One region of the Mesorhizobium sp. M0019 genome, then DNA from elsewhere that is predicted to be linked to it. Evidence: predicted binding sites of a transcription regulator. Region 1 holds the regulator's gene; each other region holds the start of a gene.
The links. Region 1 encodes LexA, which represses DNA repair genes until DNA is damaged. Its sites were predicted from a motif close to TGTTCNNNNTGTGTTCNG; they were not measured.

Region 1 (7,879 bases):
ACATATGCAGGAAATTGGCTGCGAAATTCAGCTCGTTCTTCGGGTAAATGAATGGCTGGCCGATGTGGTATTTGTAGGCCATCGCCGCGATCGTCGGCATCTTGGCGATCAGCCGCATTGACGCGACCATGCGTTGGTAGGGGTCCGAGATATCGGTGGAATCGTGATAGAAGGCCGACAGCGCGCCGACCACGCCGCACATCACCGCCATCGGATGCGCATCACGGCGGAAGCCGGTGAAAAAGCGCGACATCTGCTCATGCACCATGGTGTGGCGCGTCACCCGGTAGTCGAAATCGTCCTTCTGCGCCTTGGTCGGGAGTTCACCATAAAGCAAGAGATAGCAGACTTCGAGGAAGTCGCCGTGCTCGGCCAATTGGTCGATCGGGTAGCCGCGGTGCAAAAGAATGCCGGCATCGCCATCGATGAAGGTGATTTCCGATTCGCAGCTCGCCGTCGACGTAAAACCGGGATCGTAGGTAAAGACGCCGGCGGTGTTGTAGAGCGAACCGATGTCGATGACGTCAGGTCCTACCGAACCACTTCGTATCTTGAATTCATGGGTTTTGCCGCCGAGTTCCAGCTTGGCCGTCGATGCCTGGGTTTTGCCGCCAAATTCCATTTTTGTCGCAGGTTCGGTCATAGCAAACTCCTTTTTGTTTCCTCAGGCCGGCAAAGGCAAAATATCTGAACCCAACACGTCAAAAGCATCGGAAAACGCACATTTGCGCCCGCAATTGAATCTGCGCGGCAGATTAGGCCAAGACCCAATGTTGCACTGCGAAACACACCTTTCAATGCCAATCTTCTTGGGCCAGTTTGCTAATCGATTTGATCAGCGATCCGCGCCAGGCTTTCCTCGCGGCCAAGCACGGCCAGCACATCGAAGACACCTGGCGAGGTACTTTTGCCGGTGAGCGCGGCGCGCAAAGGTTGGGCCACGGCGCCGAGTTTATGGCCGGCGGCCTGCGCATAGTCGCGGATCGCGGCTTCGGCTGAGGCGGCAGACCACTCCGAAACCGTGGCTAGTGCCGCATGAGCGCCCCGCAGGATCGCGCGCGCCTCACCGCTGAGCAGCGCCGCCGCCTTCTCGTCGACCGGCAGCGGCCGCTCGACGAAAAGGAATGCAGCCCCTTCAACAAGTTCGACCAGCGTCTTGGCGCGCTCCTTCAGGCCCGGCAATGCGGCAAGCAGTTGCGCCCTGCGTCTGTCGTCGAGGCGCGCCGCGATTGCCGGGCCGCCTTCAAGATAGGGCAGAGTGGCGATGAAGATGTCGAGCAGCGCCGCGTCGTTCATCCGGCGCATATGCACGCCGTTAAGCGCCTCGAGCTTGGCGAAATCGAAACGGGCGGCGCCCTTGTTGACGTCGCCAATGTCGAACCATGCAATCATGTCGGCGATCGACATGATCTCATCGTCGCCGTGGCTCCAGCCAAGCCTCGCCAGATAGTTGAGCAGCGCCACCGGCAGGTAGCCCATGGCGCGATAGGCTTCGACGCCAAGCGCGCCGTGCCGCTTCGACAGCTTGGCGCCGTCGGCACCGTGGATCAGCGGGATATGCGACATCGACGGCACCTCCCAGCCCATGGCCTGATAGATTACGGTCTGGCGTGCGGCGTTGGTCAAATGATCGTCGCCGCGGATGATGTGGGTGATGCCCATGTCGTGATCGTCGACGACGACGGCATGCATGTAGGTGGGATTGCCGTCCGAGCGCAGAATAATGAAATCGTCGAGATCCTTGTTGGGAAAGCGCACGTCGCCCTGGACGCGGTCATGCACCACCGTCTCGCCGTCTGTCGGCGCCTTGATGCGGATCGCCCCCTTGGCGCCGGGCGGCGCCTCCGACGGGTCGCGGTCGCGCCAGCGTCCATCATAGCGGGGAGGCAGCCCCTTGGCCCGTGCGCTCTCGCGCATTGCCTCTAGCTCGGCAGGCGTCGCATGACAATAATAGGCCTTGCCCATACGAACGAGCTCCTCGGCCACCTCGCGATGGCGCGGCGCGCGCTCGAACTGCGAGACAGGCGCGCCGTCCCAGGTGAGTCCGAGCCAGGAAAGTCCGTCGAGAATGGCTGCCGTCGCCGCATCCGTCGACCGCTCACGGTCGGTATCCTCTATACGCAGCAGCATCGTGCCGCCCGTATGCTTGGCGTACAGCCAGTTGAACAGCGCCGTGCGCGCGCCGCCAATGTGCAGATAGCCGGTGGGCGAGGGGGCAAAACGGGTGACGACCTTATCGGGCATGGAACTCTCAGGCGGGCGAAGGAAGTGGGTTTGCGGACTTTCGCGCGTTGCGCGTTCATGTAGCATAGGAGGTCGAGGGCGCAAGGGGCAGACCCGATGGCTGTGCGAGGCCGAGGTGCGGGCGAGGGCGAGGACGCGGTCAACGGCGTCAGCGAACGCTTGCTGTTTGCTGCTCCCCCGCCTGTCCTGCCGGCACCGGCATTGCTACCCGCTCCGCGCTTCGATGCTCCGTCGCTGCCGGCCAGCGACCCAGCAACGGTTCTCGTGCCCGCGGGCGAGCCCATCGTACGCCTGCCCAGGCGTTTCCGCCTCCCGTCACCGTCCCGTATCCGCAACAGCGTAACCTCGGCAGCCGGCCTGGAACTCGACCGCGGCATCGCCTTCCTGCTGGTGCCGGTGTTCCTCGCATGCGGGGTGGTCGTATATTTCGGGCTGTCGGTGGAGCCGGCCTTTCCACAGCCGATCGCAATCGCGCTCCTCGCGGCCCTTTGTGCCGTCGTCTCGCGGTCATGGCCCAGGACGCGCCTGTGCTTCATGGTGGCGCTGCTCTGCGCGCTTGGCGTACTTGCCGCCAAGTTCGAGACATGGCGTGTCGGAACGCATATGCTCGGTTCCGAAATCTCGACGCGGCTGACGGGTCGCGTCGTATCGTACGAGCCCATGGCGAGCGGCCGCATCAGGCTGACAATCGATGTGATCTCAACCGCCAGGCCGACACTGCGCTACATGCCGGAACGGGTCCGCGTTTCGGCGATGAAGATACCGGCTGCGCTGACCGCCGGTTCCGAGATCACCGGCTATGTGCGGCTGCTGCCGCCGACCGGCCCGGTGCGGCCCGACAGCTATGATTTCTCCTTCGACAGCTATTTCGCCGGTATCGGCGGCAGCGGCTTTTTTCTCGGCAATCCGAAAGTCGTGTCGTCGGGCAGCATGCCGCTTGCCGCGCAGCTTTCTTCCGCGATCGAAGACGCGCGCGAATCCATCGCCGACCATATCCGCAGCCGCATCGGCGGCGCCGAGGGCGAGATTGCTGCTGCGCTGATCGTTGGCGTGCGCGCCGGCATTCCCGAGGAGATCAACGAAGCGATGCGGCGCACCGGCATCTACCACATCATCTCCATCTCGGGGCTGCATATGGCGTTGGTCGCCGGCACCATCATGGCGCTGCTACGGGGTGCCTTTGCGCTGTTTCCCGATTTCTCATCGCGACGGCCGGTCAAGAAATATGCCGCGGCCGCCGCGCTTTTTTCGATTGCGGCCTACCTCGTCTTTTCCGGCATTGTCGTGGCGGCCGAACGCAGCTTCATCATGCTGGCGGTGATGCTTATCGCCGTGCTGTTCGACCGGGCCGCGCTCACCATGCGCAACCTGGCGATCTCGGCCATCGCGGTCATCCTGGTGTCGCCGCACGAGGTGGTCGGTCCGAGTTTCCAGATGTCCTTCGCCGCGACGGCGGCCCTTGTCGGCGCCTATGCAGGCTGGTCCGATTACCGCGCCGGCAGGGCCACCACGCCGCCGCCGCGGCGGTCGCCGCTACGCTTTGCCACTCGAAAGGTCCTGCTGGGCATGTGCGGTCTGGCGATGACCTCGATCATTGCAGGGAGCGCCACGGCGCTTTTCGCCATATGGCATTTCCAGCGCGTGGCGCCGCTCAGCCTGTTCGCCAATCTGGCCATCATGCCCATCGTCTCACTGGTCGTCATGCCTTTCGCCGTGCTCAGTGCGCTGGCGATGCCGTTCGGCGCGGATGGCCCTTTCCTCTATGTCATGGGCAAGGGGCTGACGGCGATGATCGCCCTGTCCGGGTGGATCTCGGAGCGCTCGCCGATCGATGCGGTCGGGCTGATTTCGCTGAGATCCGTCCTTCTGGTGACGATCGCCCTCGTCATTGCCAGCATGGCGACGACCTGGTTGCGGCTGGCGGCACTTCCTTTTGCGCTCGCCGGCTTGCTGACGACAACGCAGACACGCATACCCGACGTATTGGTCTCGGAGGACGCACGGCTGGTCGCGCTGCCGATCGGCAGCGGTGAACTCGCGGTCAACCGGGCACGCCCGAATGAGTTCACCATCGACAACTGGAAACGCGCGCTCACATCAGAGGCTATCGTCGCGCCGGAAACACCTGGAAAGAACGACCCGCAATTCGACATTGCCGATCCGGCCGACCTACCGCCGGGCATGCCGTTCATTTGCACGGACGGCCTCTGCCTTGCCAGGCATCCATCCGGCGCGATCATCGCGCAAGCCAAGGACCGCGATACTGCGCGGCCAGCCTGCGCCTTTGCCAGCTTGATCGTCATCGACGACGCCACCGCCCATAACCCCTGCTACTACGACCGGCTGGTCCTCGTCGTCACCAAACGGCAACTGGCGCGCGCGGGAAGTGCCGCCGTCTACTTCGATCCACAAGCGGCAACGCGCGCCGAAATCCGTTTCGCGGTCGAAAAATCATACCGGCCCTGGCACGTGCAGCGGAAATTTTCACGCGCGACGCGCGGCCTGCCCCCATACCGCAGGGCCGACAATCCAAAAGCCGGCGCCAAGGGCGCAACTCAGTAGCGGCGGATCAGCCCAACGAGCTTGCCCTGCACCTTGACCCTGTCTGGTCCGAAGATGCGCGTCTCGTAGGCTGGATTGGCGGCTTCCAGGGCGATCGAGGCGCCCTTGCGGCGGAACCGCTTCAGCGTCGCTTCCTCCTCGTCGACCAGTGCCACCACGATCTCACCGGGGCTCGCCGTATCGGCATTGCGGATGATCACCGTGTCGCCGTCGAAAATGCCGGCCTCGATCATCGAGTCGCCTTTGACCTCGAGCGCATAATGCTCGCCGCCCATGATCATATCCGGCGGCACCGAAATCGAATGCGTCTGGTGCTGGATGGCGTCGATCGGCACACCGGCGGCGATGCGGCCCATCACCGGGATCGAAACGGCGGCGACGACATCGTCGTCATTTCCGGCTGCGGGCACGCGCGACGATGTCGGCTTGCCTTGCCGAGGACCGCCTTGCCCAAGACTGCCCTGGATGACACTCGGCGAGAACTTGCGTGCCGCATTGAGGCCGGGGGCGATCGAGTCAGGCAGGCGCAGCACCTCCAGCGCACGGGCCCGGTTGGGCAAACGGCGAATGAAGCCGCGCTCCTCCAGCGCCGTAATCAGCCGGTGGATTCCGGATTTGGAAGCCAGGTCGAGCGCTTCCTTCATCTCGTCGAAGGAAGGCGGGATACCGCTTTCCTTCAACCTTTCGTGGATGAACATAAGCAGTTCGTGTTGTTTGCGTGTCAGCATAGCGACCCCCAACAGAATCAGAAAAACAAACCCAGAACAAACACTATCTGTTCCAGTTGTGTTCCGCAACTGTTTAAAGTTTAATGAATGCGTTAAGGCTCGGGAAACAAACGACGTCCCCTACCGGCGTACCGCATTTTCATCGCCGCGAGCCTCATCGCCTTGATTCTGCTTTCGTTTGCGCCCTTCTGGCCTCCTAGAAGGCGGCACTGGCATCGGCCGTCGGTTGGTAAAAGGCACGGAATTGAACCGTATCGACTGTGCGGTTTGGTCAATGCACCGTGAACGAAACGAACTCAAAACGCCAACCTCGGGTTAAGTCCCGGTTTCCATCGCCTGGTCAGGCTGCTTCTCGCCGCTGGAGCCTTGCTGCGCGCAACCAGGTAATGGAAGAACAGTCGACGCGTGTCCGGCCTTGCGTTGGATCTTGGGGGAGCAGACAAATCATGACAGGAATTCCCGATCTCGTGGCCATAAAGGCGATGGATGCCGCGGATCCGCTGCGCGCGATGCGCGACCGCTTTGTGTTGCCGCAAGGAGTGATCTATCTCGACGGCAATTCGCTAGGAGCTGCTTCACGTGCCGCTTTCGATGAACTCCACAAGGCCGCGACCGAAGAATGGTCGCATGATCTCATCCGCGCATGGAACACGGCCGGCTGGTTCAACATGCCGCTTGAACTTGGCGACCAGCTCGGGCGCCTGATCGGTGCCGCGGCCGGCCAGACGGTGGTCTGCGACACGACATCGGTCAACATCTACAAGCTGCTGCACGCCGCCATGGCCATGCGACCGGAGCGGCAGGTCATCGTCGCCGAGGGCGATAGTTTTCCGACGGACCTCTACATGGCTGAGGGTGTGGTTTCGACGCGAAAAGATACGCTGCTGCGCCTCTCGGGGGTCGACGCGCCGACCATCGAAGAGCTGATCGACGAACGCACCGCCGTGGTGCTGGTCAACCACGTCAACTACAAGTCGGGCGAACTGCGCGACATGCCGGCGCTGACGCGCAGGGCTCAGGAAGCCGGGGCGATGATCGTCTGGGATCTCTGCCACACCGCCGGCGCGATGCCAGTCGAGCTCGACAAGGCAAACGCCGATTTTGCCGTTGGCTGCACCTACAAATATCTGAATGGCGGCCCGGGCGCGCCTGCCTTCATCTATGCGGCTGAGCGGCATCTTTCCGACATCCAGCAGCCGCTCACCGGCTGGTGGGGCCATGCACGGCCCTTCGCCTTCGAGCCAGGCTATGCGGCCGGCACCGGCATCCGCCGGTTTCTGTGCGGCACGCAGCCGGTCCTGTCGATGCGCACGCTGAAGGGCGCGCTCGACATCTGGAACGATGTCGACATGACGGCGGTGCGCAAGAAGAGCATCGCGCTGGCGGATCTGTTCATCGAGCTTGTCGAGGCAAAGTGCGGCACTTACGGGCTCACGCTCGAAAGCACGCGCGATGGGGAAAAACGCGGCAGCCAGATTTCATTCATGCATGAGCATGGCTACCAGGTCATGCGCGCGCTGATCGAACGTGGCGTGATCGGCGATTTTCGCGCGCCATCGACCATGCGCTTCGGCTTCACCCCGCTCTATGTCGGCTATGCCGATGTCTGGCAGGCCGTCAAAGTGCTTGAGGACATCCTGCGCACCCGTGCGTGGAAGGATGCGCGCTTCGCCATCAAAGCAGCTGTCACTTGAGATTGATGCGAGAGCTGGAATCGTGAGGCTGGCGACGATGCGCCGCGCGATGCTCACGGCTACGTTGCAAGGCCATATGCCAGGGAGGGCGCAGGGTGTTCGAACGTCACATTGCCGATTGGGACAACGCCTATGCCAACGGCGCCAACATAGCCGGCAGCGATCGCTGGCCGGCGGCCTGGATCGAGCCCGCGCGGGTTTTCCGCGACGTGCTTTCGACCGAGGGCAGGGCGCGGCTCGACATGGCCTATGGCGACAACCCACGCAACCGGCTCGATCTTTTCCTGCCGGCCATCAAGCCCAAGGGACTCGTGGTGTTCGTTCATGGCGGCTACTGGATGGAATTCGACAAAAATTTCTGGTCGCATCTTGCCACTGGCCCTGTTGATCGCGGCTATGCGGTGGCGATGCCGTCCTACACGCTCTGTCCGCAGATACGCATTGGCGGCATCGTCAAGGAAGTCGGCGCGGCGATCGGCAAGGCGGCGGCGATGGTCCCAGGGCCGCTGATGCTGACCGGACACTCGGCCGGCGGCCATCTTGTTAGCCGGATGGTTACGGCGACGACGCCGCTGGCGCCCGAAGTGGTCCGGCGCGTTCGTCACGTGGTGTCGATCTCGGGGGTGCATGATTTGCGCCCCATCATGCGCA
Region 2 (7,879 bases), on a different contig from region 1:
CGGTTCGAGCGGCACCAAGCGCGCCCAGGCATTTTGCGGTGAGTGCGGCTCGCATCTCTACGCCACGTCGGCGGGCGAGGGACCGAAGGTTTACGGTATCAGGGTCGGCACGGCACGGCAGCGCGAGCAACTGGTGCCGAGAAAGCAGATCTGGCACCGCTCGGCGCTGCATTGGCTGCCGGAATTCGAAGGCACAACCATCATCGAGGAGCAGTAGCGCCAGACCCGGGCGAAGCCTCCGGTTCCGGCGTAGCTCTCAATCGTCGCCTTCGACGACCCTTAGCCTCAACTGCCCGGTTTTCGAATCGGCGACGCGCGGGCTGATTTCCGCTTTTGCTCCGCTGCCATTCGAACCAGCGGTGTCCTCCGCCGGCTGCACGCCAAACTCCAGCGCCTCGATCTTTTGTCCGCGCCTGGTCACCTTCGATGTCGAGACAAGGATGTCCTCGATATCCTTGGCCGATTGACCGAAATGCGTCTGCAATTTGCGCACCCGCTCGTCGAGCCGGGAGACGTCTTCCATCAGCCGGATAACCTCGCCCTGGATCAGGTGTGCCTGCTCGCGCATGCGGGCATCCTTGAGGATCGCCTGGATGACCTGGATCGACAGCATCAAAAGCGATGGCGAGACGATGACGATCCGCGATCGATGCGCCTTCTGGACAACGGCCTCGAAATTCTCGTGGATTTCGGCGAACACCGATTCTGAGGGCACGAACATGAAGGCGGTGTCCTGCGTCTCGCCCTGGATCAGGTATTTTTCGGAAATATCCCGGACATGCACCTCGATGTCGCGGCGGAAAGCCTGTGCAGCGGACTTCTGCAGGTCGGCGCCTTCGGCGGCACGGATGGCATTCCACGCCTCGAGCGGAAACTTTGCGTCGATGGCAAGCGACGGTGCGCCGTTCGGCATCTTCACCAGGCAGTCGGGCCGGCTGCCATTCGACAAGGTCGCCTGGAATTCATAGGCGCCGTGCGGCAATCCGTCGGCGACGATGGCTTCCATGCGCGACTGGCCGAAGGCGCCGCGCGTCTGCTTGTTGGAAAGGATCGCCTGCAATTGCACGACCTGGCCGGCCAGCGACTGGATGTTGCCTTGCGCGATATCGATGACCGCCAGCCGTTCCTGCAGCTTGGCGAGGCTCTCATGCGTCGATCTCGTCTGCTCGGTCATGGTCTGGCCCAGGCGGCCGGTCATGGCATCGAGACGCTGGCCGATCGACTGTGTCAGTTCCGCCTGGCGCGCCCCGAACACTTCGGCGATGGCGCCCATGCGGCCCTGCATTTCCGCCTGGCTTGCCAAGATACCAGCCATCCGCACCTCGGCGTCGCGGGCGTGGTCGGCGGCTTCGGCGGCCGCCACTGCACGCGCCTTGGCCGATCGCCAGAGCGCAACGACGAGCGCCACGAACAGGCCGAGGAACAGCATTGCGCCGAAACCCAGGGCTTGGCCGAGCGTGATCGTGGTGGCGCCGAGGCGGGCGACAGGTTCGGACAGGATGGTGGCCAGATCGTTCATGTCGACAGCATAGATGATTCGGTCTGCCGGCACAGATCAAAACGTGAACGACCCGAAGGCGCCCCGGTTGACGCTTTTCCTGCGAGGTCTTAGGTGAGACGCCATGTCGATCAAGCCGCTTATCATCCTCCCCGATCCCGTCCTGCGCCAGGTTTCAAAACCGGTCGAGCGTGTCGACGGCGATCTGCGCAAACTGGCCGGCGACATGCTGGACACCATGTATGACGCGCCCGGTATCGGCCTCGCGGCGATCCAGGTTGGCGAACCCTTGCGCATGCTGGTGATCGACCTGGCCAAGGAGGACGAGACGCCGGCACCGCACGTCTTCATCAATCCCGAAATCCTCGAAAGCTCCGACCAGCGTTCGGTCTACGAGGAAGGCTGCCTGTCGATCCCGGATTACTATGCCGAGGTCGAGCGTCCGGCGGCGGTGCGGGTGAAGTTTCTCGACCGCGACGGCAAGCTGCAGGAGATCGAGGCCGAGGGGCTGATGGCGACCTGCCTGCAGCATGAAATCGACCACCTCAACGGCGTGCTGTTCATCGATCACATCTCCAAGCTGAAGCGCGACATGGTGGTCAAGAAATTCAAGAAGCTCGCCAGGGACAAGGCGCCGGGCAAGATGGTGGGGTAGGCGTCGACGAAATGCCCCTGCGTGTCATCTTCATGGGTACGCCTGAATTCTCCGTGCCGACGCTGCGGGCGATTGCCGGGGCCGGGCACGGGTTGACGGCCGTCTACACGCAGCCGCCGCGCGCCGGCGGCCGGCGCGGGCTCGAACTGACGCCGTCGCCGGTGCAGCGCGAGGCGGAGCGGCTTGGCATCGAGGTGCGGTCGCCGGTGTCGCTGAAGAGCGAGGCGGAGCAGGAGGCGTTCCGCGCCTTGCGCGCCGACGTCGCCGTGGTCGTCGCCTACGGATTGCTTCTACCCAAACCCATTCTCGAGGCGCCGCGGCTCGGTTGCCTCAACGGTCACGCATCGCTGTTGCCGCGCTGGCGCGGCGCTGCCCCTATCCAGCGCGCCATCATGGCCGGCGATACCGAAACGGGCATTATGGTGATGCGGATGGAGGAAGGCCTCGACACCGGGCCGGTGGCAATGGTTGAAAAATGTCCCATTGGACCCGACATGACGGCCGGCGATCTGCACGACCGGCTGATGGTCCTCGGTGCTGCGCTGATCGTGCAAGCGCTCGAACGGCTGGAGCGGAATACGCTGACATTTACCACACAGGCGGAGGTGGGGGTGACCTACGCCAAGAAAATCGATAAATCGGAGACTCGCATAGACTGGCTGCGACCTGCCGGCGACGTGCACAACCAGATTCGCGGCCTGTCGCCCTTTCCCGGTGCATGGTGCGAGGCCGAAATCGGCGGCCGCGTGGAACGGCTGAAACTGCTTCGCTCGACGCTCTCGCAAGGCGCCGGCGAACCGGGAGGAATTCTCGATGACCGTCTGACGGTCGCCTGCGGGTCAGGCGCGATCAGGCTGGTCGAAGTTCAACGTGCGGGCGCAAGGCCCATTGCCGCGCAGGAGTTTCTGCGCGGGGCCAAGCTCGAAAAAGGAATGAAATTGTCATGAGCATGATGTCCATACGCGCGGCGACGCCGCGGGACCGCGAGGCGATCCGCCTTGTCGAAGAACACGCGTTCGGCCAGCAGACGGAGGCCGGACTGGTCGACGCGCTGGTCACCGGCGGTGATGCCGTCGTCGAACTGGTGGCGGACGAAGACGGGCAAGTGGTCGGCCATATCCTGTTTTCACGGCTCTTCGTGCAGAATGGCGGCAAGAGTTTCCCGGCGGTGGCGCTGGCGCCTCTAGCGGTCGAGCCGTCGTTCCACGGCACCGGCATCGGCGGTGCGCTGGTCCGCGAGGCGCATATCCGCCTGAAAGCTGCCGGCGAGACGCTCGCCGTGGTGCTCGGCGATCCGGCCTATTATGGGCGTTTCGGCTACAGCCGCGCCCGTGCCGCGAAATTCGACAGCGACTACCAAAGCGAGGCTTTGCAGGCGCTTGCCTGGGGCGAGGCGCCGGAGACCGGCAGGCTGGTCTACGCCTCGGCCTTCGGCTCAGCCCTCGCCGCCTGATTTCGCCTCGATCCGGGAATGCCGCGTTTTCGCCTCGACATCGAATATGACGGCAGTCTCTTCGCCGGCTGGCAGCGCCAGGCCAACCAGCCTTCGGTGCAGCAGGCGATCGAGCAGGCGATCGAGAAGTTCTGTGGTGAGCAGGTTTCGCTGCGCGCCGCCGGCCGCACCGATGCCGGCGTCCATGCGACCGCTCAGGTGGCGCATGTCGATCTGATCAAGGCATGGCCCGGCGACAAGGTGCGCGACGCCGTCAACGCGCATCTGCAGGCGGCCAAGGTGCGCATCGCCATCCTGAAGGCCGCCGTCGTGCCGGATGGCTTCGATGCGCGTTTCTCGGCAATCGGCCGCCACTACGTCTACCGCATCGTCAATCGGCGCGCGCCGGCGGCGCTCGACAAGGGCAAGATCTGGTGGGTACCGAAGCAGCTCGATGCCGGTGCCATGCACGAAGCGGCAAAGGTGCTGCTTGGCCGGCATGATTTCACCACCTTCCGCTCGACCCAGTGCCAAGCCACCAGCCCCGTCCGCACGCTCGACCGGCTGGATGTCAGCCGCACCGGCGATTTCATCGAAGTCCGCGCTTCGGCGCGGTCCTTCCTTCACAACCAGGTGCGCTCGATGGTCGGCTCGCTCAAACGTGTCGGCGAAGGCGGCTGGACTGTTGCCGACCTCAAGGCGGCGCTTGAGGCGCGCGACCGTGCGGCCTGCTGTCAGGTGGCGCCGCCCGACGGGCTGTTTCTCGTCGGCGTCGATTATCCAACGCCTGGCTGATCCGGAACGCTGATCCCGAGCAGCGCCTGCAGGCCGAACAGGACGATCAGCGACGCCACGAACATGCCGGCAAAAACGGCGCTGCCGGCGGCCGCACCCCTGCCGATCGCAACGTTGGTCATCCGCCAGGTCAAGACCATCGACAGCGCGAACAACAGCAGCGACACGAGTCCGGAGACTTCGTTGGCCGACGTCAGGAAAAGCCGGATCAACGCCGATGGCAGCATCATCCAGGCGATGATCGCCGAGGCCCAATTGCTGGCCACGACATAATGGACGAAGCGGCTGCCGATGCCGGCGCGTGGCGCGACCAGGGCGAGGCCGACGAGCGGCAGCACCCAGGCGCCGATATCGACGGTGGCCAGGCGGATCAACATGCTGAAACGGCCGACAAATGCGTCGGGATCGCCGATCTGGTTGGCAATACCGACCCAGCCGACGATCAATGCGGGCGCCGCGACGATGATGGCAAAAAAGGAGTTCCAGAAACCGTCCGCCGAAAGGTCGAGCAGGCGAAATCCGTCGGCCTTGCCGAGCATCAGCCGCCAGGCACCGGCAAGCGAAGCGTAGGTTTCATCCGCTGAAAGCATCACTAGGATATGTCCTGCGCAAACCAGTCTTCAACGAAGCGCAGATAAATCTGCGTCAGCGTCTCGAGGTCGGCAATCGCCACGCGTTCGTCGACCATGTGCATGGTCTTGCCGACAAGTCCGAATTCGACCACCGGACAATAATCCTTGATGAAGCGGGCATCGGAGGTGCCGCCGGAGGTGGAGAGCGCCGGCTTCCTGCCGGTCACCGCCTTGATCGAGCCGCCAAGCGTCTCGATCAACCTGTCGTCGCGTGTCAGGAAAACGTGGCTCGGTCCGTCGCGCCAGACGATCTCGTAGTCGACCGGCGTCTTCTTGCCGGCGCGGTATTTCTTGCGTTTCGCCGCCTGGTCGAGGCGGTTGTGGATCTCGGCCTGGATCGTCTCGGCGGTCCATGTGTCGTTGAAGCGGATATTGAAGCTAGCCGCCGCCTTCGCCGGGATGACGTTGGTGGCAGGGTTGCCAACATCGATGGAGGTGACCTCAAGATTGGTCGGCTGGAAATCCCTTGTTCCGTTGTCGAAGACGGGGTCAAGCAAGGCGTCGACCAGCGTCACCAGGCCGCGCACGGGATTGTCGGCTAGCTGCGGATAGGCGGCGTGTCCCTGGCGGCCGTTGACGACGACCGTGCCGGAGAGCGAGCCGCGCCGGCCGATCTTGATCATATCGCCGAGCGCGTCGGGATTGGTCGGCTCGCCGACGATCGCAGCATGCCATTTCTCACCCTTGACAGCCGCCCATTCGAGCAGTTTCGTCGTGCCGTTGATCGCCGGCCCTTCCTCGTCGCCGGTTATCAGCAGCGAGACCGAACCCTTCGGGCCGCCCTTCTGCGCAATATGTCGCGCTACCGCCGCGACGAAACAAGCAATGCCGCCCTTCATGTCGACGGCGCCGCGGCCGAACATCTCGCCATTGGCGATCTCGGCGCCAAAGGGTGGGTGCGTCCAGGCTGTTTCATCGCCCACCGGCACGACATCGGCATGGCCGGCAAACATCAGATGCGGGCCGTTGCCGGAACGCCGCGCGTAAAGGTTCTCTATGTCAGGTGTGCCGGATTCGGAAAACACCGGGCGCTCGACGGCAAAGCCGAGCGGCTTCAACATTTCTTCCAGCGCGCTCAGCGCACCGCCTTCGGCGGGCGTCACGGAAGCGCAGCGGATGAGAGCAGCCAGATTTCTGGTCGGATCGGTAGGCAGCGTCATGGGCAAAAGCGATAGTCGAAAGCGCAAGGCCTGTCACGGCCAGACATAAGGGCCAGCCATGCCGCCGACATTATGGTTTTCATGCCGTATAGTTGCGGCCAGGCCTCTCGACCAGGACAGGGCCATCGCATGATCACGCATGGCAGGACGATCGTAATCGCCGGTGCCGGCAGTATCGGATGCTACGCCGGCGGCTGCCTGATACTTGCCGGGCGAAAGGTGGTTCTGCTGGCGCGGCCTCGCATCGAGAAGGCGCTGCAAAAAGGTGGATTGCGCATCACCGACCGTGATGGCCGCGACCGATCCGTCAAGCCGGAGGCATTGTCGGTCACCGCCGATCCGGCCGCGGCATTCCCCGCTGCCGATGTCATCCTGCTAACGGTCAAGAGCGGCGCGACGCAGGACATGGCCGGGCTTATTGCGGCCCATGCGCGACCGGATGCGGTGGTACTCAGTCCTGCAGAACGGCGTCGACAATGCCGATAAGTTGCGAGCCCATCTCGCCGCCCGGCGGGTGCTCGCGGGCATGGTGCCGTTCAACGTGGTCCAATCGGCGGAGGGCGAATTGCCGCTTCGCCTGCACCGCGCCAGCGGCGGCAAGGTGATGATCGAACAGGGTCCGACAGGCCTTGACGAACTGCTTGACGTCGAGGGCTTTGCCGTCGCCACGCATGGTGACATCGAAGCGGTGCTATGGGGCAAGCTGCTGCTCAACCTCAACAACGCGCTGGTGGCGCTTTCCGGCCTGCCGCTGGCGGCAGAGCTTGCCGATCGCCGCTGGCGGCTGATCCTGGCCGGCCAGATCGACGAAGCATTGGCGGCAATGATGGCGACAGGCATCGAACCCGCTCGCATCGCCGGCCTGCGTCCCGCGCTGCTGCCGAAAGTGCTTCGCCTGCCCGACTGGCTGTTCAAGTTCTTGGCGCGGCGGATGCTTGCCATCGATCCGGCCGCGCGTTCGTCGATGTGGGATGACCTTCAGCGCCGCCGGCCGACGGAGATCGGCGAACTGCAAGGCGCGGTCCTGCGTTTGGCCGAAAAGGCCGGCACGCCGGCGCCGTTGCTGAAGCATGTCACGGCACTGGTGCGCGCGGCCGAGCAGAAGAGGCGCGGATCGCCCTGCCTGACGCCGGAAGCCGTTGTCGCGACCGTCAGATCGTAGCCCGCACAGGCGCCCAGTAACGGCCCTTGCCGGTGCGCTTGGCTTCGTAGAGCGCATGGTCGGAACAGGTGAGCAGGATTTCCGGATCGCCTCCGTCGGCGGGTGCGCATGCGCTGCCGACGCTCAAGCCGACATGGATGGCGGAACCGACCCCGAGGTCGAAAGGCACCGAGACCTTTTCGATGGCCCGCTTTGCCAGGTAGGTGGCCTCGATCTCCGAGGTTGCGGGCAAAAGGATGACAAATTCATCGCCGCCAATGCGGAAGACCACGTCCCCCGGACGGAAGCCGCGCTTCAATCGCTCGGCCACCTTGCGCAGCAGCACGTCGCCGACGGCGTGGCCAAAACGGTCGTTGACCTGTTTGAAACCGTCGAGATCCATGCTGAGCACTGCAAACGGCTTGCCGCCATTGGCGGCCGGCGCCGCAAGGTCGCGGCACATGTCGCGCAATTTCTCCTGCAGGAAGATGCGGTTTGGCAGGCCGGTCAGCGCGTCCTTGATGGCCAGGTCGCGATTGTCCAGTTCGGCGCGGATCATGCGGGCA
Region 3 (7,879 bases), on a different contig from region 1:
ATTCGATCACATGCCTTGTCGATGGATCGGTCCGATCGAGGCCGCCGGCCTTTGTCTCCTTTTCGCCGAGCTCCGAGGTCGACCAGCCCCAGATCGAACTGGACAGCGCGCCCCGGACGTCGTCCGACAGGCCCATCGCCTTGGCCACTTCGCGCATCGCCGAGCGGCCCCGGTAGCTGACGACGGCGGCGGCCAGCGCGGTGCGCTTGGTGCTGTATTTGGAATAGATGTACTGGATGACCTCCTCGCGCTTTTCATGCTCGAAATCGACGTCGATGTCGGGCGGCTCGTTTCTTTCCTCGGAAATGAAGCGCTCGAAAAGCGTTTCGATCTTGTCCGGGCCAACTTCGGTGATGCCAATGCAGAAGCAGACGATCGAGTTGGCGGCAGAGCCGCGCCCCTGGCAGAGAATGTTCTGGCTGTGGGCGAATTTGACGATGTCGTGGACAGTCAGGAAATAGCGCGCGTAGTTCAGGCGCTCGATCAGAGCGAGCTCCTCCTCGATGCGCTGCGTCACAAAAGCGGGCACGCCCGAGGGGTAGCGGATGGCGGCTCCCTCCTTGGCCAGCCTTTCCAGTTCGGCCTGCGGCCCAAGACCCGATTCCGTCGGCTCGTCGGGATAGTTGTATTGCAGGTCACTGAGCGAGAAGGTCAGCTCGCCGGCAAAACGCAGCGTTTCCGCCAGCGCTTGCGGATGCCTGCGGAAAAGCCGTGCCATCTCCAGCGGCGGCTTTAAGTGACGCTCGGCATTGGCCGCCAGCTCCAGCCCCACCTCGGCGACAGGCACATTGAGGCGGATCGCCGTCAGCACGTCCTGCAGCGGGCGCCGTTCCGACGTATGGTAGAGAACATCGTTGGTCGCCATCAACGGGATGCCGGCCAGCTCCGCCATCGCCGCCGCCTGCTCGATACGGAAGCGGTCGTTGCCGCGGTAATCCGGCGAAACCGCAAGCCGCAGGTTTTCACCGAAACGATCCCTGAGCCGGCTAAGGAGTGCGTGGCTGGTTTCCGCGTCCGCCGACACATCCGGCAGTATGGCGAGCGACAGGAGATCGCCCCATTCGAGAAGATCGCTCTGTTTGAGGAGCGTCGCCCCTTTTTCGTTCTCGTCACGCAGATTGGCCTGCGTCAGCATGCGGCAGAGATGACCCCAACCCTTGCGATCCTGCGGGTAGGCGAGGATGTCCGGCGTGCCGTCGCAAAAAACCAGGCGGCAGCCGGGATGATAGGAAACACCCTCCACCTTGGCCTGCTGCCAGGCGCGCACCACGCCCGCCACCGTGTTGCGGTCGGCGAGACCGATCGCCGAAAACCCCAGGAATTTTGCCGCGACCACCAGCTCCTCCGGTTTCGAGGCACCGCGCAGAAACGAGAAGTTCGACTGGATGCCGAATTCGGCATAGGGGTTGGCCGTCAGCGCATTCATGCGAAGATCCCATGCATGAACCAGCGCGGCGAGGGCTGCGAGGCGCCGTAAAGGCCCTGGCGATAGAGCCAGTAACGGCGGCCGTCGGCATCCTCGATGCGGAAATAATCCCGGGTCGGGGCATCTTCTCGTCCCGCCGCCCCTCGCCACCATTCCGGCGCGATGCGCTCCGGCCCTTCGGCGCGCGCGACCCGATAGAGCGCGCGCCGCCAGCGGAAGTTCAAAGGCGGGCCTTCCGGCATTTCGGTGGCCGGCACCTCGATCGGCTCGGGCGAACGGAAAAGCCGGATCGGCCGTTCCGGCTGGAAGACGGTCGTGGGAGCGTCCTTCGCCTTGTCCGGCTGCTTCGGCGGCGAGCTTCTCTGCGGCGCCTCCGTGAAGGGAAGGGTGGCGACGGCGCGCTCCGGCAAATGGCTCTCGACGGCGACCGGCTTCAAGACCGCGCCTTCGCCGAACCGGGCGCGAATGCGGTCGGCAAAAAGCGCGATATCGGCACCGTCGTCGCTCGTCTCGCCGGCAAGGTCGGCCTGCTGCATGTCGAAGGCGGCGGCGGTCAGCACCGAAAGGCGCACGAGATCGAAGCCATAGCCGGCGTCGATATCCTGTTCGAGCGCGGCAAGCCTTTCGTGGAACAATTTCTGGATCAGCCGCGGCTCGCGCAGAGGCCGCGAGGTGCCGACGGCGATGCGGCTGACGCCGCCATCGACGCGGAAAAGCAGCAGCGCCAGCCGCCTTGCGCCCTCGCCGCGACGCTCGAGGTCGCTCTTCAAGGTGGTCGCCAGCATGCCGGTCAGCCGCTCGATGTCCTCGGTCAGCATGATCGGCTCGGCAAGGTGACGCTCGACCGAAAGCGGTGCCACCGGCAGGCGCGGCGACACGGCCTCCTCGAGGCGGCCAAGCGCCTGGTCGAGGCGCAAGAGCAGCGATGCGCCGAAGCGGCGGGCCAGCGGCGCGCGCGGTGCCGCCATGACGGCGCCCGCCGTGCGCAGGCCGACGCTTTCGAGGCTGGCGCGTACCTCCGGGTCGATGCGCAGCGCCGCCAGCGGCAAGGGCGCGAGAAGCGCTTCCTCCTCACCATCGGGCACGATGCGGTCGCCAGCAAACCGCGCCGCCGCCCAGGCAGCACCAGGCGTGGCGGCAAGCCCGGCGCGGACATCGAAGCCCTGATGGAAAAAACGCGACAGGATATCGTCCAGCATCGAGCGTTCGCCGCCGAAAAGATGGGTGCAGCCGGTGACGTCGAGATAGAGGCCGTCGGTCCCGTCAAGCGCCACCAGCGGGGTATAGCGGTCGCACCAGTCGGCGAGGCCTTCGAGCAGGCGCCGGTCGGCCTCCGGATCGGCCTCCACGATGTCGATCGAGGGATGCATGGCGCGTGCGTCGGCTATGCCCATGCCGCGCTTCAGATTAAGCGCCTCGGCCCGTTCGTCGAGGGCGGCGATGCGCTGGGTGTTCCCTTGGCGATGGCTGATCACCAGCGGCAGGTGATCCGACGGCCGGGAACGCCAGGACCGCCCCAGACGCTGCCGCAGGATCCTCTCGGCGGCGAGATGCGGAAACCACAAGGATAGGATTCTTTGGCCGTTCTGGGGTCCATTCCTGAGACCTTCCTTGCTCGCCCCGTCTTTCTTCGAATATGCGTTCATCGGGGTTCCACTCCAGTGTGAATTTTCCGGGCAAGGCCGTGCGGCTCTTGCCGATGGCGACGGTGAAGGCGGGCCGGCCGATCGAGCCGGCGAGCGGCCCGGCAAGCGTCTTACGCGTTGCCGCCGGTGCCGCCGACAGGATGAGGCGGACGGGCGCTGCCGTCGGTTCGGGCTCGCCGGCCTGGCGCAGCAGGAACAGCGGCCGGCCCGCACTCTGCGCGCGGGCGTGCAGCCGCCGCGTCGCGGTGAGGTCAAGCCGCTGCGGGCTGCCGCGGATTTCGAGGATGACGGCGGCCAGCGCCGTCATCCGGGCAGCCTCCTCGGCGATCCACAGCGCATCGAGCAGCCTTGGCGCCTCGGAAAACAGCAATTGCTCCGGCTCGATGCCGAAGAAGGCGTGAAGCCCCCTGGCATAGGGAAAGCCGGCCTCGCGGAAAACCTCTGATGTGCCGATCCACAGCACCGGCAATCGCAGCCCCTGGCTGAGGATCAGGCTGACGAGCGACAAGGCAAAACCGGCAACGGCCCCGGCATCGCGGGTCGCGGCGCCATGAAACTCGCTCAACGCCGCCTTCGGCAGGCCGCCGCTCAGCGCAGCATCGAGGCGCTCGGCGCCGGTGCGCAAAAACGCATCGGGCGGCGCCACGGCGAGGCCGCGCCGGACAATGGTCAGATTCCGAGCGGGTGTCGGATGCCGAGAGGGTGTCAGACTCTGACGAGGAACATCCGCGTCAAACGACGAACTGGCCGGCGCCTCCAGGCGCTCGGGCAAGGTCCCTTCGATCTTCGCGATCTGGCGGCGCAGGGCAAAAACAGTCTCCCGCGCCACGGCGCTTGTCGCCATGACGGTCAGCTTCCACTCACAATTGTTCCTGCTATGTTCCCTAGGATTCCAGAGGCCGCCCGAAGAGTCAAGCGGAGTCATGGGGAATTTATTCCTGTAGTGGGGGCATGACACGGGCACTCCAGCCCGACCATTTGCCGAGTCCGGCCTGAAAGCCTATATGCCGGGATCAAAGGACAAAGCATGGCTCGCATCTACCAAACACGCATCTGGCACGACCAGCTTTCGCCAACGATGGAGGAAATCGAGCTCCTGGCGCTGGAGGCCTATGCCCATCTGCCGGAGGACTTTCGCAAGCTGACCGGCGAGATCGTCATTCAGATCGCCGAATTCCCGACCGACGAGATCATGGACGACCTTTCGCTGGAAACGCCCTTCGACCTGCTCGGCCTGTTCGAGGGGCGCGGCATCGCCGAGCGCTGGAATCCGCAGACCGGCGAGGGGCCGAACCGCATCACGCTCTATCGTCGCGCCATCCTCGACTACTGGGCCGAGAACGAGGAAACGCTGGGCGACATCGTCACCCATGTGCTGATCCACGAGATCGGCCACCATTTCGGCCTGTCGGACGACGATATGGAGAAGATCGAAGAGGCAGCGGAGTAGGATGTGCTGATATTCAGGTGATGCCGGCCTGCGAACGGCGGCTTCCCGCACTTCCGGTGTTAACGTCCCCAAAAGTACGCTCCGCTCCGGTTCTCGGAAACCACCCAGTCTGGTCGCTTCGCGCCCGTCTTCGACTCCGGCGCGGCCTGACCTGAATCTCAACACACCCTGCTTCGGCGCTTTTGCAAAGCCTACCAATCGCTGAGCTTGGTGTCGGGGCCGTATTCCTGGCCCTCGATGTCCTTCACCACGGCCTGGCCGCAGCGCATGGTCTTGGCCTCCTTGTCATAGGCATAGGTCGGCGAGCCGAACAGGTGCCAGCCCTTGTTCAGCGCCGCCGTCACCTTGTGGCAGAAGCTGGCATCGTCCGGGCCGGACAGAAAGCGGTAGAGTTTCATTCTTCAATCCTGTCGTCAGTTACGTTAGTCATGCGCGAACAGCGGCGGCCTTCGCCAGCAGTTTTTCGGCCTGCGCCAGATGCAGCCGCTCGACCATCTTGCCGTTCAGCGCAACTACCGCCCTACCGGTATTTTCGGCGAACGCGAAGGCATCCTTGACCGCGCGCGCCTCGGCTATTGCTTCGGGCGACGGTGCAAACGCGCGGTTCGCGGCTTCGATCTGAGCTGGATGGATCAGCGACTTGCCGTCAAAACCCATGGCGGCCGCTTCCGTGCACTCGCGCGCAAACCCGTCCATATCGCGAAAATCATTGAAGACGCCATCGAGCAGGTCGAGGCCGCCGGCGCGCGCGGCGAGCACCATCTGCATCAGCCATGGAACGAGATAGCGCCGGTCGGGCATGGCGAGAATGCCGGTGTCCTTGATCAGGTCGTTCGTTCCGGCAACGAAACAAACCAGGCGAGAGGCTGGGTCGCGGCCGAGCTCGGCGATCGGCCCGATATTGAGCAGCGCCTTGGGCGTCTCGATCATCGCCCACAGCTTGACCTCGTCCGCGATAAAATTGTCGTCGAGCACGTCGCCGGCCTCGAGGATGTCGCGCGGCGTGTCGACCTTGGGCAGCAGGATGGCGTCGGGCGTGCATTTTGCCGCGGCCGGCAGATCGTCGGCGCCCCATTCGCTCGACAGCGCATTGATGCGCACCACCATCTCGCAGCGCCGGTTGGAATGGCCGGCGAAAATCGCCGCCAGCTTTTCGCGCGCGGAAGGCTTGTCGGCCGGGGCGACGGCGTCCTCGAGATCGATGACGACGGTATCGCAGGCCAGCGATTGGATCTTGGCCAGCGCCTTGTCGTTCGAAGCCGGGACGTAAAGCACCGAGCGGCGCGGGCGGTAGCTTTCGGTGGTCATCTCCGATCTATGCCGTCTGCAGCCGGCCGAGGCAAGCCGTGCATAAAAACTGCGCGCAATTTCGGAAAATCTCCTCGTCTCCGCCCCGCTTGCCACCCGACCGGATGCGACAAGGGCGGCATGCAAGAGCGAACGAACTCCCGTTGGTCCCTGCCATACCGGCTTCGCCGCGAAAGCTGGTGGCTCGTCGATCCGCCCCGGACTTCGGTAAACCTCCTCCCTTTCGTCCGGAAATCCCCGCCCACCGGCCGCATCAAAGCCGCCGAGAAAGCCCGATCATGATAGTATTCCTCTCGGCGGCGCCGAGCTATTGCAACCGCTTCGGCGTTGCCGTCCTGCTCGTCGCGCTGGCCGATTTTTTCTTCTATGGCCAACCGGCGGGCATCACGCTTTTCCTGTTCGGCGTTGCGATTGCAGCGGCGAGCATGGCTCTCCATCCTCTCGGCGCCTTCAAGGATGGCAGGTTCTGGTTCAAGCCGGTTGCGCTGTTTATGGCGCTGCTGCCGCTTGTGGAAAATGTCAGCGCACTGTCCGTCTCCATCGCGCTGGCGGCGACGGCCATCTTCGCGCTTTCACTGGCCGGACGGTTGCGGCGCGGCCTTGCCCGTATTGCCGGCCAACTCTCGCTGTTCCTGCTTGCAACGCCATTTCGGCTCGTCCTTGATTTCTTCCGCTGGCGCATGGCGGCGCGGCGGCTTGGCCGGCGGCGCGTGCGCCTTGCGGCGATCGCCGTCTGGGTCATGCCGCTGGGCCTCGGCGCAGTGTTCCTCGCGCTGTTCGGCGCCGCCAATCCGGTCATCGAATATTGGTTCTCGCTGATCGACCTGATGGCACTGCTCGACCTCGTCCAGCTGCCACGTCTCGCCTTCTGGCTGTTCGTGCTTGCCTGCGTCTGGGCCTTTCTGCGGCCGCGCCTGCCGCGCTTTCTCCGCCGCCGCAGGGTGTCGCCAGCCAGCGCACCGGCGACGCCGGCCACCAGGACCACCATCGAGGACATCGTCTTCGGCAAGGCCGCTATCCTCCGCGCGCTCGTCGTCTTCAACATCCTGTTCGCGGTGCAGAGCGCACTCGACGCCACCTATCTGTGGGGCGGCATCGCGCTTCCCGACGGGCTGACCTATGCCGCCTACGCGCATCGCGGCGCGTATCCGCTGATCGTCACGGCGCTGCTGGCCGCCGGCTTCGTGCTGGCGGCGCTGCGGCCGGGAAGTGCGACCTCCGGCGATCCGCTCATCCGCCGGCTGGTTTATGCCTGGGTGGCGCAGAACATCCTCCTGGTGATCTCGTCGATCCTGCGGCTCGATCTCTATATCGGTATCTATGCGCTGACCTATTGGCGTGTCGCTGCGTTCGTCTGGATGGGGCTGGTGGCGGCGGGCCTTGTCCTGATCATAGCCCGCATCGCGCGCGAAAAGTCCAACGAATGGCTGCTTTCCGCCAATCTTCTGACGCTATCGGCGACGCTCTATGCCTGCTCGTTCATCAACTTTGCCGCGCTGATCGCCAACTACAATGTCGACCATTGCTTCGAAATGACCGGCCAAGGCACCCAGCTCGACGTCTGGTACCTGCGCTCGCTCGGGCCCGGCGCCTTGCCGGCGCTCGATCGCTTCGTCCAGCACCAGAGCAGGACGGTTTCCGCGGAGGATGCCTCCATCCGCGAACTCGCCGGCTGGTATGCACAGGACGAAGCACGCTTCCGCGCCGGCCAGGAAAACTGGCGGGGCTGGAGCTTTCGTGACTGGCGGCTCAACCGCGCCCTCGACAGGCGTGGCCCGTTCGTGGTTCCTCCGATGTCCGAACCCTTCATGCCGGGCCGCTGATTTGATGCCGCACCACATACTGGTCGCCGACGACGACCCGCACATTCGCGAAATCATCTGCTTCGGGCTGGAAAAGGCCGGCATGAAAACGCTGGCGGTGCCGGACGGCGCGGCTGCCTTGCAGGCGATAGAGCGCCATGCGCCCGATCTCGTCGTGCTCGACATCGGCATGCCGGAAATGGACGGGCTGGAAGTGTGCCGGCGGCTGCGCCACACATCCGACCTG
Region 4 (7,879 bases), on a different contig from region 1:
GCCGCCGGCCTGCGCATTGGCGCTTCAAGCAACAGGCTCAGGCTGGCCATGCTCAGCATCAGCTGGACATTGTGGTGATCGAGCGCGCCAGGCGAAAAAATGCCGAGGAAATGCAGTGCGGCGGCGCCGACGATGACAGCCGGCAGCACGGCGCCGTCACCGGCAAAGCTGCGCGCGGCGCGAGCCGTGAAAAATGCGGTCAGGCAGAAGAGCAGCGCCGGCCACAGCACTTGCGCAACATTCTCGGCAAAGGCCGCGCTGCCCGTCAGGGCCGATACGGCGATGATGATGGCGGCGATCGGCGCATCGACCAGCCGCGACCAATGCATGACGAAACCGCCTTCCAGGCCCATCCTGTACTGGTGCAGATCGAACCAGCCCTGGCTGGCCAGCATGTCGCGAACTTCGACAAGGCGCAGCAGATTGTCGTTGTCGCCGCCGGCATTGGTCAATTCCGGGAAGCCGGCAAGGGCATTGACGGCAAGTGCCAGCAACGTGGCAAGCAGCGCCAGCGCGATATCGGACCTCCAAATGGAGGCGCCATCGTCGGCTGTGCTCATATCAGGACCTTTGGAAGGAATAGGGTGCGGTTTAAACCTAGCCTTAACAGCTTCAATAAATAGTAAAGCCGCCCGAGCGAGGCCGGCGCTTGAGCGGTCAGGGGCCTCACAGGGCATCTGGAGACGAAAATGCCACAAGAAGTGCGCCATGAGCCGAGCATCGCCGTGCTCCTGCCTTGCTACAATGAGGAGCTGACGATCGGCGAAGTGGTGCGGCGCTTTCGCGAAACGCTGCCTGCCGCCGCGATCTATGTCTACGACAACAATTCGCGCGATCTGACGGCGCTCCGAGCCCGCGCCGCCGGCGCCATCGTGGTGCGCGAGCCGCGCCAGGGCAAAGGCAATGTCGTACGCCGCATGTTCGCCGACATCGAGGCTGACATCTACCTGATGGCCGACGGCGACGGCACCTATGCGCCGGAGGACGCGCCGCAACTGATCAACACGCTGCTGACCGAGCGCTCCGACATGGTGGTGGGCACCAGGCGCGGCGTCGCCAACGACGCCGGCAGGACAGGCCACGCCTTCGGCAACCGCATCTTCAACAGCCTCTACAAACGTTTGTTCGGCTCGGACTTTACCGATATCTTCTCGGGTTACCGCGCCTTCACCAGGCGCTTCGTCAAGAGTTTTCCCGCCGTTTCCGGCGGTTTCGAGATCGAGACCGAAATGTCGGTGCACGCCTCGCAGCTCAAATTGCCGGTCAGCGAGATCGGACTCGACTATGGCCGCCGGCCGGAAGGCTCCTCGTCGAAGCTATCGACCTTTCGCGACGGCGCGAAGATCCTGTGGATGTTCGCCATGCTGATGAAGGAGACGCAGCCGCTGCGTTTCTTCGGCGCTTTTTCGGTGTTCTTCCTGGCATCAAGCCTGTTTCTGATGGCGCCGGTGCTGATCGAGTTCGCCGAAACCGGGCTTGTGCCGCGCATGCCGACCTGGGTTCTGTCGGTCGGGCTGCTGCTGCTGTCGATGCTGGCGGCGGTGACCGGGGTGATCCTCGATTCGGTGTCGCGCGGCCGCGCCGAGCAGAAGCGCATCTTCTATCTGTCGATGCCTTCCGGTCGCGTCGAGCGCGAACGTGCAAGCGCGCTCGCGACTTTGAAGGCCGGACCGCGCAAGACGCCGCGGGCGGCCTAGAGCCTAAATGGGACGCCTCGCCCGCTTCATTGTCGCCGGCGGCATCGGCTTCGTCGCCGACGCGGGTGCGCTTTGGCTGGTGCTGGCGACAACGCCGCTTGGGCCCTTGGCGGCCCGCATCATCTCGATCGGTTTTGCCCTGTCCGTCACCTGGCTGATCAACCGCCATCTGACCTTCTCGCCTTCCAGCCGCGGCGTCGCGCAAGAGGGCGCACGCTATGGCGGCGTCGGCATTGCCACCAGCCTCGTCAATTATCTCGTCTATTGCGCCATGCTGTTCGCGCTGCCGATGGTGTCGCCGCTCATAGCCCTTGCGGTCGCCTCGCTGGTCGCCATGGCGCTGTCCTTCCTCGGCTATTCCAAGCTGGTCTTCGACCGCTGAAGGCACATCGCGTTGGGATCTGCGCCAAGCGAAGCGCAGCCTCATCATGACCTTGGCCGATTGGCAGAGGCCGCCGATTTCCTTATATCGCTGTCGTCGATGCATCGGCCCGAAAAATCGGAATCGATTTTCGGAAAGCACGATGCATGGATTCAAAAAATGTTGGAGCGTACTTTGTGCGTCCAAGTGGATCGCTCCAAGTGCGCCGGAGAGCTGCCATGCCCCTGAAAGTCGCCGTCCAGATGGACCACATCTCCAGCGTGTCGGTAGCCGGCGACACGTCGTTTGCGCTGTCGCTGGAAGCGCAGCGGCGCGGCCACCGGCTGTTCCACTACACGCCCGACCGGCTGTCGCTGCGCGACGGCAAGGTGTTTGCCCGTATCGAGGCGATGCAGGTTCGCGACGAGAAGGGCAATCATTATTCGCTGGGCGAAGAAGTCCGCACCGATCTTTCGGAGATGGACGTCATCCTTTTGCGGCAGGATCCGCCCTTCGACATGAACTACATCACCACCACGCATATTCTCGAGCGCATCCATCCGAAGACCCTGGTGGTCAACGACCCGGCCTGGGTGCGCAACAGCCCGGAAAAGATCTTCGTCACCGAATTTTCCGACCTGATGCCGGCGACGCTGATCACCAAGGATCCGCTCGAGGTCGCCGCCTTCCGCAAGGAGTTCGGCGACATCATCGTCAAGCCGCTCTATGGCAATGGCGGCGCCGGCATCTTCCACCTGCACGAGGCCGACCGCAATCTCGCCTCGCTGCTCGAAATGTTCGGCCAGATGTTCCGCGAACCCTACATCGTGCAACGCTATCTGAAAGAGGTGCGGGCCGGGGACAAGCGCATCATCCTGATCGACGGCGAGCCGGTCGGCGCCATCAACCGGGTACCGGCCGAGCATGATTCGCGCTCCAACATGCATGTCGGCGGCCGCGCTGAAAAAACCGAGCTGACGGTGCGCGAACGCGAGATCTGTGCCCGCATCGGCCCCGCGCTGAAGGAGCGCGGCTTCATCCTTGTCGGCATCGACGTGATCGGCGACTACATGACCGAGATCAACGTGACCTCACCGACCGGCATACGCGAAGTGCAGCGCTTCGGCGGCGCCGACATCGCCAGCCTGTTCTGGGATGCCGTGGAGGAGAAGCGCAACTAGCCTCGCTTCGCGAGCGGCCGCGTTGCAAACCATTGCCGCCGTTGCGCTCAGCTGTTCCCCAAATGTTCTTGCCTTCGCCGGAAATCTGTGGTTGTCTCGGGTGACGCCGTTCGCGGCATGATCGCAAAGGCTTGGGGCAAAAGCCTGCATCCGGGGTGAAGACATGGTGGCGCGGGTTCGCACGGTTGCTTTCCAGGGCATCGAGGCCGTGCCGGTCGACGTGCAGGTGATGATCGCGCCGGGCAAGGTCAACATGCACATCGTCGGGCTGGCCGACAAGGCCGTAGCCGAAAGCCGCGAGCGGGTGCAGGCAGCACTTCATGCATCCGGCCTGTCGATGCCGTCGAAGAAGGTCACCGTCAATCTGGCGCCCGCCGACCTGCCCAAGGAAGGCAGCCACTACGATTTGCCGATCGCGCTCGGGCTGATGGCGGCGCTCGGCGCCATTCCGGGCGACATGCTGGCCGGCTATGTCGTGCTTGGCGAATTGTCGCTCGACGGCACCATCGCCGCGGTGGCTGGCGCGCTGCCGGCGGCAATCGGTGCCAATGCCGAAGGCAAGGGCTTGATCTGCCCGTTCGCCTTCGGGCCGGAAGCGGCCTGGGCCGGCAAGGATTTCGACATATTGGCGCCGCGCAGCCTGATCGCCATCGCCAATCATTTTCGCGGCACGCAGGTTCTGTCGCGGCCGGAAGCCGGCATCCATGCCTCGGCGCGCGACCTGCCCGACCTTGCCGACATCAAGGGCCAGGAGACCGCCAAGCGGGCGCTGGAGGTGGCGGCGGCCGGCGGCCACAATCTTCTGATGGTCGGACCGCCGGGGTCGGGAAAGTCGATGCTGGCGCAGCGGCTGCCGTCGATCCTGCCGCCGCTGGCGCCCAGGGAATTGCTCGAAGTCTCGATGATCGCCTCGGTGGCCGGCGAACTCGGCGAAGGAAAACTCACCGACCGGCGGCCGTTCCGCGCGCCACATCATTCGGCCTCGATGGCGGCGATGGTCGGCGGCGGTCTGCGCGTGCGGCCGGGCGAGGCCTCGCTTGCCCATCACGGCGTGCTGTTCCTCGACGAGTTCCCCGAATTCTCGCCGCAGGCGCTCGATGCACTGCGCCAGCCGCTCGAGACCGGCGACTGCATGATCGCGCGCGCCAATCATCGCGTCACCTATCCGGCGCGTATCCAACTGGTCGCGGCGATGAACCCGTGCCGTTGCGGCATGGCCGGCGAGCCGGGCTATCGCTGTCTACGCGGCGATCGCTGCCGCACCGACTACCAGGCGCGCATTTCCGGCCCGCTGCTCGATCGCATCGATCTCAGGATCGAGGTGCCGGCGGTCTCGGCCAGCGATCTGATCCGGCCGGACCGGGCGGAGAAAAGTGCCGCCGTCGCACTACGTGTTGCCCGCGCCCGTACGATCCAGCGCGAGCGCTTCGAGCGGCTCGGCGCGACCGCCACCACCAACGCCCATTGCTCGCCGTCAGTCATCGAGGAGATCGCCATGCCCGATGCCGCCGGCCTGTCTCTGCTCAGGGACGCCAGCGAAAAGCTTGGCTTTTCCGCGCGGGCCTATCACCGCGTCCTGAAGGTGGCGCGGACCCTGGCCGATCTCGAGGCCAGCGAGACGGTCGGCCGCATCCATCTGGCCGAAGCGATTTCCTACCGCATGAGCTCGGAACGGATGGCACAAGCGGCGTAGCGTTTTTCCCTCCCCCTCGAGGGGAGGGTGGCCGCGAAGCGGCCGGTTGGGGTCGCCGGTGAGACGCTCGGCCTGTCGCATTTCGAAACCGGCCGAGGTGCGGAGCGTTGCGATGCTCCTCCTAGGGCGCACCGTCAGAATTGGGTTGGCGCACTGCATTGGCGACCCCACCCGGCCCTTCGGGCCACCCTCCCCTCAAGGGGGAGGGGGACGCCGGCGCTTACCCTTGGCCTGCGTGCATCGTGCTTTCGGTTCAGCCGTTATCCCGCGCCTTCAGCTCCAGCCGCCGCGCGTGCAGCACTGGCTCGGTGTAGCCGTTGGGTTGCACGCGGCCTTTGAAGACCAGGTCGCAGGCGGCGAGGAAGGCGATGGACTTGTCGAAATCCGGCGCCATCGGCCGGTAGAGCGGATCGCCTTGGTTCTGGCGGTCGACGATCGCCGCCATGCGTTTCATCGTCTCCATGACCTGCTCGGGCGTGCAGACGCCGTGATGCAGCCAGTTGGCGATGTGCTGCGAGGAGATGCGCAGCGTGGCGCGGTCCTCCATCAGGCCGACGTCGTTTATGTCCGGCACTTTCGAACAGCCGACGCCCTGGTCGATCCAGCGCACGACATAGCCCAGAATGCCTTGCGCGTTGTTGTCGAGTTCCTTCTGGATGTCCGCCTGAGACCAGTTCGGCCGCACCGCGACCGGCACCGACAGGATGTCGTCGAGTTTTGCCTTGGGCCGGCTCTTCAGTGCCGCCTGCACGGCATGGACGTCGACCTTGTGATAGTGGGTGGCGTGCAGCGTCGCCGCCGTCGGCGACGGCACCCAGGCGGTGTTGGCGCCAGCCTTGGGATGGGCGATCTTCTCGGCCAGCATCGCCGCCATCAGGTCGGGCATCGCCCACATGCCCTTGCCGATCTGGGCGTGGCCGGCCAACCCACATTCCAGCCCGATGTCGACGTTCCAGGCTTCGTAGGCGGCAATCCAGGCGGCCTGCTTCATGTCGCCCTTGCGGATCATCGGGCCGGCCTCCATCGAGGTGTGGATCTCGTCGCCGGTGCGATCGAGGAAGCCGGTGTTGATGAAGACGACGCGTTCTTTCGCGGCGCGGATCGCCTCCTTGAGGTTGACGGTGGTGCGCCGCTCCTCGTCCATGATGCCCATCTTGAGGGTGTTTTTGGGCACGCCGAGCAGCGCCTCGACACGGTCGAAAATCTCGACGGCGAAGGCAACTTCGTCGGGCCCGTGCATCTTGGGCTTTACGATGTACATCGAGCCGGCGCGAGAATTGGCGCGGCGCCCGTTCACGCCGATGTCATGCAGCGCGATCAGCGCCGTCAGCGCCGCATCCATAATGCCTTCCGGCACCTCGTTGCCGTCGCGATCCGATATCGCCGGATTGGTCATAAGGTGGCCGACATTCCTGACCAGCATCAGCGAGCGGCCGGGCAAGGTCAGCGTGCCGCCATCCGGCGCGGTATAGGTGCGGTCGGGGTTGAGCCTCCGGACAAAGCTCTTGCCGGCCTTGGTGATCTCCTCCGCCAAGTCGCCCTTCATCAGGCCGAGCCAGTTGCGGTAGACCAGCACCTTATCCTCGGCATCGACGGCCGCCACCGAATCCTCGCAGTCCTGGATGGTGGTCAGCGCCGATTCCAGCAGGACATCGGCAATGCCGGCCGGATCGGTGCGGCCGATCTGGTTGTTGCGGTCGATGACGATTTCAATGTGCAGGCCGTTCTTGACCAGCAGGACGGCTTCGGGGTCGGCGGCATCGCCGCGATAGCCGGCAAACTGTCTGAGGTCGGCAAGCGTGGTGGCGCCGGCACCCTCGCCCAGCCGCAACATGCCATTGGCGACCGAAAGCCCGTTGACGCCGGCCCATTTGCCTGTCGTGAGCGGCACCGCCTCGTCGAAGAAGCTTTTCACCCAGGCGACGACCTTGGCGCCGCGCGCCGGATTGAATTTGTTGCCTCGCTCGGCGCCGTCCGTCTCCGGGATGGCGTCGGTTCCGTAGAGCGCATCGTACAGCGAGCCCCAGCGCGCATTGGCGGCATTCAGCGCATAACGCGCGTTCATCACCGGCACCACCAGCTGCGGCCCGGCAACCAAAGCGATTTCCGGGTCGACATTTTCGGTGGTCACGCTGAACGCCGGCCCCTCGGGCAGGAGATAGCCGATCTCGCGGAGGAACGTCTTGTAGGCCTCCATGTCGACGGGCGCGCCATTGTCGCGATACCAGCGGTCGAGCTTGTCCTGCATGGCATCGCGCTTTTCGAGCAGCGCCCGGTTTTTTGGCGAGAGATCATGGACGATCGCCGAAAAACCGCTCCAGAATGCCTCCGCTTCAATGCCGGTGCCCGGCAGCGCCTCGTTCACGACAAATTCATGAAGCGCGCGGGCAATCCGCAATCCGGCGATCTCGACGCGATCGGTCATCAGGGCTTCTCCAAGGCTTGGCCGGCTTGCCGGCCTCGGGCCTTTGACATGGCAAGGTTGTAGGGTCAACTCGGCCTAAGGTGAAGGTAGGGCGTTTTCGCTGCCGATCTCCCCCCTTGAGGGGGAGATGGCCGGCAGGCCAGAGGGGGTCGCCTCGCGTGGAGTGCAACCTCTTCTTTGCACCAAATCGCGTCGCGCTTCATGCGAGGCGACCCCCTCTGTCGCCTTCGGCGACATCTCCCCCTCGGGGGGGAGATTACGCGCTCACACCGCAATCCTTGGCCGTCCCGACGCCACCGCCACGACATGCGCCTCGATGAACATGCGCTGGCCCTCTACGGTGGAGACGCGGAACTCGCTGGCGATTTCGATCTCGGCGCTGTCGGTGCCGGCGTCCTTAGCCCGCCCGGCGGCAATCGCGCGCACATCTTTCTCCGCCGCGGCGATCGCCGCTGCTTCGTCGTTGAAATCGCGCACGCTTTCACCTGAGGCAACGCGGAACAGCCCTTCCTTGGGCTGGCT

Region 2: the regulator LexA is predicted to act here: its motif matches at 1,552-1,569, upstream of NKK47_RS21220 (DNA recombination protein RmuC).
Region 3: the regulator LexA is predicted to act here: its motif matches at 3,940-3,957, upstream of NKK47_RS14085 (ImuA family protein).
Region 4: the regulator LexA is predicted to act here: its motif matches at 3,292-3,309, upstream of NKK47_RS04700 (YifB family Mg chelatase-like AAA ATPase).

The regions. Positions count from the first base shown of each region.
Region 1 covers NZ_JAMYVK010000002.1:179,012-186,890, forward strand. Annotated here, with positions in the region: gene gltA (citrate synthase) at 1-643, opposite strand, end outside; gene gltX (glutamate--tRNA ligase) at 823-2,244, opposite strand; gene NKK47_RS03015 (ComEC/Rec2 family competence protein) at 2,341-4,806, shown strand; gene lexA (transcriptional repressor LexA) at 4,800-5,534, opposite strand; gene kynU (kynureninase) at 5,981-7,228, shown strand; gene NKK47_RS03030 (hormone-sensitive lipase) at 7,324-7,879, shown strand, end outside.
Region 2 covers NZ_JAMYVK010000030.1:29,431-37,309, reverse strand. Annotated here, with positions in the region: gene NKK47_RS21225 (GFA family protein) at 1-217, shown strand, start outside; gene NKK47_RS21220 (DNA recombination protein RmuC) at 257-1,519, opposite strand; gene def (peptide deformylase) at 1,623-2,153, shown strand; gene fmt (methionyl-tRNA formyltransferase) at 2,171-3,100, shown strand; gene NKK47_RS21205 (GNAT family N-acetyltransferase) at 3,097-3,606, shown strand; gene truA (tRNA pseudouridine(38-40) synthase TruA) at 3,625-4,380, shown strand; gene NKK47_RS21195 (transporter) at 4,362-4,970, opposite strand; gene dapE (succinyl-diaminopimelate desuccinylase) at 4,973-6,172, opposite strand; partial or broken gene NKK47_RS21185 (2-dehydropantoate 2-reductase) at 6,302-7,334, shown strand; gene NKK47_RS21180 (GGDEF domain-containing protein) at 7,324-7,879, opposite strand, start outside.
Region 3 covers NZ_JAMYVK010000016.1:39,937-47,815, reverse strand. Annotated here, with positions in the region: gene NKK47_RS14095 (error-prone DNA polymerase) at 1-1,426, opposite strand, end outside; gene NKK47_RS14090 (DUF6504 family protein) at 1,423-2,901, opposite strand; gene NKK47_RS14085 (ImuA family protein) at 2,834-3,916, opposite strand; gene NKK47_RS14080 (metallopeptidase family protein) at 4,100-4,522, shown strand; gene NKK47_RS14075 (DUF1737 domain-containing protein) at 4,714-4,920, opposite strand; gene NKK47_RS14070 (HpcH/HpaI aldolase/citrate lyase family protein) at 4,949-5,830, opposite strand; gene NKK47_RS14065 (DUF4153 domain-containing protein) at 6,109-7,653, shown strand; gene NKK47_RS14060 (response regulator transcription factor) at 7,658-7,879, shown strand, end outside.
Region 4 covers NZ_JAMYVK010000004.1:46,892-54,770, forward strand. Annotated here, with positions in the region: gene NKK47_RS04680 (GtrA family protein) at 1-560, opposite strand, end outside; gene NKK47_RS04685 (glycosyltransferase) at 690-1,697, shown strand; gene NKK47_RS04690 (GtrA family protein) at 1,705-2,079, shown strand; gene gshB (glutathione synthase) at 2,298-3,239, shown strand; gene NKK47_RS04700 (YifB family Mg chelatase-like AAA ATPase) at 3,403-4,932, shown strand; gene NKK47_RS04705 (malate synthase G) at 5,186-7,357, opposite strand; gene NKK47_RS04710 (hydantoinase/oxoprolinase N-terminal domain-containing protein) at 7,622-7,879, opposite strand, start outside.